Linked DNA regions of Robertmurraya sp. FSL R5-0851. The protein of the gene in region 2 interacts with the protein of the main gene of each other region in a pairwise test. Links are inferred from orthologs where the notes say so. Each region holds a gene or a part of one and is shown on either strand. Other genes may lie near its edges. The genes, in order: hprK and MKX65_RS05945.

Region 1 (3,268 bases), 3.0 Mb from region 2 along the record:
TATTATTTTCCCCAATGCCCAAACGGTCTTCAAACCGACGAAAAACCCTGCTTTCGTAGATTGTAGCATCTTCTCTCCGTGCTCCCTTATTTGTATTAGGATGAGGGCAGTTTCCCCTGAAGCCAGCCTTTGTTGCGTAGCAACACCAGGTGGCGAAAGGCGAAACTGTCCCTCTCACTTATTTCATATTGGGTAAAGTTTCTCCTTAAGGAGAAATGGCACCCTTTTCTCTCTTTGTTTTACACACTCTGGTCCAAATACCGGACCTTCGCGTATCCTTTTACTCTTCGATAAACGAATAATGCAACGGCTATAACAATTAAGGCAATCGAAATCGTTTGGGCAATACGTAAAGATTCTGTTAACATCAAGCTGTCCGTACGCATTCCTTCCACGAAGAAACGACCGATGGAATACCAAATCACATAGGAAAGGAAAATCTCACCTTGTCGTAAATTCACTCTTCTTAGTGACATTAATAAAATAAAACCTAAAAGATTCCAGATTGATTCATATAAGAAGGTTGGATGATAATAGGTGCCATCAATATACATTTGGTTAATGATAAACTCTGGTAAGAATAAGCCATCTAAAAAGCTTCTCGTTACCTCGCCCCCATGTGCCTCTTGGTTGATAAAATTCCCCCAACGACCAATGGCTTGCCCAATGATAATACTTGGGGCAGCAATATCCGCAAGCTTCCAAAACGAAATATTTCTCTTCCTTGAAAACACAATCGCAGTAATAACCGAACCGATGAGTGCGCCATGAATCGCAATACCACCGTTCCAAATCTTGATAATATCACCTGGATTTTGCGAGTAATAATCCCATTCAAATGCCACATAATAAATACGAGCTGAAATGATGGCAATAGGGATCGCCCAAAGCATCAAATCTGGGAAAATATCTTTATGTAGCCCCCTTCTTTCACCTTCTCGCATCGCTAAAAACAATGCAAGTGCAATTCCCACCCCAATGATCACACCGTACCAATGGATCTGGATTGGACCGAGTGACAACGCAACTGGGTCAATCGGTTGAATAGTTGATTCCATTACAGCTCATCCTCCTTAGGATTAATGTTCTTCGTCATGCTCGCCTTCTTCAATCACATCAGCCAGACGATTCGTAAACTGCTCCGCTGCGTTCACTCCCATTCGCTTTAGACGGAAGTTCATCGCTGCTACTTCAATAATAACGGCTAAGTTCCGACCAGGTCGAACAGGAACCGTTAATTTTGTTAAATCTGTGTCAATGATTCGCATTTTTTCTTCGTCCAACCCTAGGCGGTCGTACTGCTTATTTTGATCCCATAATTCTAAGTTAATAACTAATGTAATACGTTTATGACTACGAACCGCTCCTGCTCCAAACAGTGTCATCACGTTAATGATTCCTAATCCGCGAATTTCAAGTAAATGCTCAATCAATTCTGGAGAGTTACCAATAAGCGTATCTTCATCTTCCTGACGAATTTCTACGCAATCATCTGCAACCAATCGATGTCCACGTTTGACGAGTTCAAGAGCCGTTTCACTTTTCCCGACGCCACTTTTCCCCGTGATTAGAACTCCTACTCCATAAATATCAATGAGAACCCCATGAACAGCCGTTGTAGGTGCAAGCTTACTTTCTAAAAAATTCGTCAATCGTCCAGAAAAACGTGTCGTCTTCTGTCTAGAACGCATAAGCGGCACAGCCTCACGTTCACAGGCTTCGATCAGTTCTTCAGGTACCTCAAGCTCCCTAGTTACAATGATTCCGGGAGTTACATCCGTACAAAGCTTTTCCATACGAATGGCACGCTCCGTTGGCGACAATTTTTCCGCAAAGGTTAGCTCTGTTTTCCCAAGAAGTTGGATCCGCTCAGCTGGATAATAATCGAAAAACCCTGCTATCTCAATACCCGGTCTAGAGATATCGCTCATCGTGATCGGGCGATTTATTCCTTCTTCTCCACTAATTAACTCAAGGTCAAATTTTTCAATAATATCTTTCGTGCGAACTTTCGCCATGGTCGTGTTCCTCCTCTGTATGTAAAGAGACAATTCCTATCTATTTTACCATCTTTTTATAAAGAACCAAATTTGATCCGCGTATTTTGTCAAAAAAATGACCCTCCTCAAATTGAGAAGGGCTAGAAATTAAGGGGTAAACTCTTTTACTTGTTCACTCACAAAGAAATCCCTTCCATTGAATATCGAGATCCCCCTTAGAGGATACTGCTTTCCATTTACCGTAATGATATTTTTATTCGCAGGGATTTCAATGGAGATGTCTCTTTTAGTAGCTACAAATACAGGATTATATTTTTTCGAGTGATCAATTTTTGTGATGTAGCCTTGCTTCTCAAATGCATCCTTTGCATTTATGAACAACGATTGACTCAACTTTTCTAAGTTAAACCCCATGAACTCTGCCATTTTTTCAGGTAACTCCGTATTCTCTAGGAAGCCTGTCGGATGAGACGGACCGTACGCGTACAGAAATACATCTTCTCCCGTATGACCATATGTTGTAAAACCAAGTTGGGCTTTTTCTGCTAACATAGCAGATAGATCGGCTCCAACATGATTGGAGTTGATCAGCATTCTTACTTCATTGTTTGATAAATGATCCAGCCCATACTGCTTTGCCACTTGTTTGATATTGGATCGATCAGGCTTAAGGTCCTGTAGTGCACCCTCGATCGTCCGCTGGGCTTTTTTCAATGGCTGAATAATGCTTTCAACAGGAGTATGCGCATACGATCTAGATGTTTGCCGGTTCCCTATCGAGATTCCACTATTTCCATGATCAGTCACGGCAATCACCAGCGTGTTTCCATCTCTTTCAGCAAACCTAACTGCTTCCTTTACCGCCTCGTCGAAGGCTAATACATCGCTAATCATACCTACAATATCATTATTGTGTGCAGCCCAGTCAATCTTGCTTCCTTCCACAAACAGGAAAAATCCATCTTCGTCTTTTAAAAGAGTTTGAATCGCTTTGTTTGTCATCTCAGCAAGAGTTGGCTCGGAAGGCTTTGTTGCTGGACGGTCTATATCGTATGCAAGCGACTGCTCGGCAAAGCTTCCCCAGATTTTTGGCCCGTTCGCCTTTTGCAATTCACTTCTCGTGTTGACCCATTGATAGCCTTTTTCTTTAATGATCTTTTGTAGATCTTCCTGGTCTTTACGATTTGTTAAATGAACGGCTCCCCCACCAAGTACAACATCAATTTCTTGATACACCTGTTGCTCAGCAATATCTTCTTTTTGCTTCC
Region 2 (3,119 bases):
TCTGGAATCTCTTTCTGTAAGCAGAGAGAGTTTGTAAGTTTGTTAATTTGGAATAAAATAAAAACGGCAAGTACTATAAAAAGAAAAATCATCGTTAAATCCCTCCTATGGGAAGGTGTTTTCTTGTATTGTATCATAATCAATTTTTAAGTTAAAAGAAAAATTGATTTTAGCAGTGATTAAAGAAAGAGGACATCAGTAAGATGTCCCTTCCTTATTGATAATTAGTATTTCATAACCATCTTCATTTTCTTCAATAAATGCATTCTTAGGAGCGCTAAGTACATCTTTACCGCAAATAAGATCAGAAACACACAATCCAATATGGTAAGCTAGTAAAATCGTAAAATAGTGTGCGTAATGCGGAAATACGAAGCAAGCTGCTAATAATACCGAATTGATAATGACAAATGGCGATAGTAGAGCGATTAAGAACTGATACTTTTTAATTGGTTCTGTAATTTGAATTTTGATTGTTGGAATAAAACCCAACTTAATATCTACAATTTTTCTGATCTTCTCATTCATATGAGCAATTGGTAAAAAATGTAGAAGTTTATGAGCCGGATACAATAAAATTAATGCTAAAATAAAATAAATAAAATGATTGTCATAAAAGGCTGTTGCAACAAATAAGTATGTTGCCGGAATATAAAGTAGAATAAAAGTAAATAACATAGTTAAGGCAGACAGTATAAAAAGACGCTGCGATCCATATTGTCTTGTAAAGTTTATTGTTTTCCAGCAATTCAAGCGAATCAGCCTCCAAATGGAGATATAAGTATTTTGTAAGCTTCATATGTTCCACTTACTTTAGATACTTTACGATGAACAGATAAAAAAATCAATAGGAAAACAGCAAACAATTTTCGATAAATTTTTTGTCATATCATTTTACATTTTATACAATAGAATGAAGGAAGAATAGAAAAGAGGTAGAAGGATGTTTGACGAGGAATTATTAGAAAGAATAAAGCGCTTAGAGTACCATCAATCCTTACTTTTAAAGATGATTGGTAGTAATAATGGCAAATTTGATCTGTTAGTAATTGAAAGAGGTTTATCTGAACGTGATGTACAGGTATTTTGTACGAATTGTGAACGAATGAGCATAGAATTGGAAGAACAGAAAGCGGAAGGCTTTGTATATTTTCATCCGCTTTTTAAAAAGTTTAAAGAAGAATTACATCCACGCTTACAAGTAGAAGAAGTAATTCATGCGTGTATCCTTCAAAGACTGTTTCTACCACTAATGGATGAGCTTAAAAGGTACTTATGATTATACATACTCAGACGATGATTTTTTCTTTGTAAGCTTTCCTTCCTTCTCTTCAAAATCCTCTTCAATGTTTCTAAAGGATGTTTCGAAAATCTCCATAAAGTCGTCCCCATAAATATTTCGAACAATGGCCATTACCTCAATGATATCTGGAAACTTGCCGTATAGTTCCTTTAATGGCAAAGCACCTGAGAAAGCAGCATTTCCTGATGGTTCATAGTGTTCCATTAAGTCCAGAAGGATGCTTTCTCCTTTATCCGTAATTTGTACATACGTGTTTCGCTTATCATTTTCCTTTTTAGAGAATTGTAAAAGTCCTCGCTCCTCTAGTTTCTTTGAAAAGTTAAAAGCTGTTGAAACATGCATGACCCCAAATTTCGCCACATCAGAGATGGATGCACCATTTAGATGGTAAGCAATCCATAAAATATGATGTTCATTAATGTTTAGATCATGTGGCTTAATCCAATGTTGCCAATCCTTTTCAATGGCTTTCCAGAGAGCTTTGCTTAGTTGTGCAATTCTCTGACTAAATAGCATTGCTTCTTTCATTGTATAATCTTTTCCCGCCATCCCTATTAGTCACCCACTTTTTTTTGTCTATTATTTTCATTATGCCAATAAAACAAAAATTAATAAAGATGTAATTTACAAAATTTTTAGAAATTAGATAAAATTTTATTTCCAATTAAGAAGATAGTGATAGATTTATAAGATTTATGGAAATAAACGTTAAATAATATGAGAAGATTTCCATTAAATAAAAAAAATCCTTCTTTTCATATGAAAAAAAGGACAGACAAAATCTTAAATTCTAGAGTGATTAATTTTTTCCTAAATCATTTTCAAGTTTGCGTAACGCTTCTTGTATCAAATCTAGCTCTATTTTAATCGCATGTTGGTTGTCGGCCGTAGACTCCTTCCAGGCTTGTACACTAATTTTAATATCTGTTATCAAGCTTGAAAGGACGACTTTCCCTTCTTTAGTTACTGAAGCAACCTCTTTGCTCAGATCTCGTATAGAAGTGCTTAAAGCGGCCAAATTTTGTCTCCATTCCTCTTCAGAGCGAACTAGGTTTTTCCGCAGAGCAACACCAGATTGAGGAGTTGTTAGGAGCGTAGCAATACCACTAGCAATTCCACCAACTACCACTCCTAGAAGAACTTTCTTTGCATTCATAAGCTCACCCCTAATAAACGTTTATAGGACTTATATTAACATGATTCATCATGGGTAAACATGTTGTTTCACATAGATTATATAAAACAAGCATATATATAAATATTTCACGAACAAGTAGGTGGTATGGGTGGTAAGCTTATTAGTTTTAATAAGCATTATTTGTTTTGTAGCCGCAGTTTTCTATATGTTATCACTATTGAAACCAGGTTTTTATCCTCCAAAAAAGCGGTTGAAAAAGAGGGCAAGTGCATTTTTAGGGACTGGAATCATCCTTTTGTTAGCTGCCATTCTTCTATCCAGCATAAAATAGAAAAGAACCCTTAAAGGGTTCTTTTCTATTAACTAGAAGTAACTTGCTGGTTAAGTTTTGTTCTTTTAACAATTGCATAGGCAATTGGGTAAAGTACAATCATAGCAATTGTGTTAACCACCGTAGCAGGTAAGACCACACCAGCAAATAATGCGGCAAATGGACCAGGTAACCCAGCGATTACACTAGCTGCACTTAAGAATACAAGTCCGGACACAACTGTACCAACAGCAGTTAATACACCAACACTAACCATATTGTTTCTAAACTTCTTAAGAGCTAGAAATAGGCCAAAGAAAACAAAAGCAGTGATAGGCTTATCGATAATATTCGGGAATAGTCCTCCA

Evidence for each region.
Region 1: the proteins of MKX65_RS05945 (region 2) and hprK interact in binary tests that used the Bacillus subtilis proteins (3 or more experiments, as listed by UniProt). The link is inferred for Robertmurraya sp. FSL R5-0851 from one-to-one orthologs.

The regions. Positions count from the first base shown.
Region 1 is NZ_JBBOOE010000001.1:4,149,442-4,152,709, forward strand. Bases 50-2,980 are described here. They hold hprK (HPr(Ser) kinase/phosphatase), read right to left. Parts: upstream 2,019-2,980; coding sequence 1,080-2,018; downstream 50-1,079. Other genes in these bases: MKX65_RS21325 (nucleoside recognition domain-containing protein), read right to left, coding at 50-69; lgt (prolipoprotein diacylglyceryl transferase), read right to left, coding at 240-1,058; MKX65_RS21340 (alkaline phosphatase), read right to left, coding at 2,148-2,980. In the rest of the region: more of MKX65_RS21325, read right to left, coding at 1-49; more of MKX65_RS21340, read right to left, coding at 2,981-3,268. UniProt on the Bacillus subtilis protein: Catalyzes the ATP- as well as the pyrophosphate-dependent phosphorylation of 'Ser-45' in HPr, a phosphocarrier protein of the phosphoenolpyruvate-dependent sugar phosphotransferase system (PTS).
Region 2 is NZ_JBBOOE010000001.1:1,145,529-1,148,647, forward strand. The notes cover bases 67-2,848. They hold MKX65_RS05945 (HTH-type transcriptional regulator Hpr), read right to left. Parts: upstream 1,853-2,848; coding sequence 1,280-1,852; downstream 67-1,279. Other genes in these bases: MKX65_RS05930 (hypothetical protein), read right to left, coding at 67-92; MKX65_RS05935 (DUF3267 domain-containing protein), read right to left, coding at 196-753; MKX65_RS05940 (DUF1878 family protein), read left to right, coding at 944-1,279; MKX65_RS05950 (YtxH domain-containing protein), read right to left, coding at 2,103-2,459; MKX65_RS05955 (tryptophan transporter), read right to left, coding at 2,801-2,848. Also shown: more of MKX65_RS05930, read right to left, coding at 1-66; more of MKX65_RS05955, read right to left, coding at 2,849-3,119. UniProt on the Bacillus subtilis protein: Negative regulator of protease production and sporulation.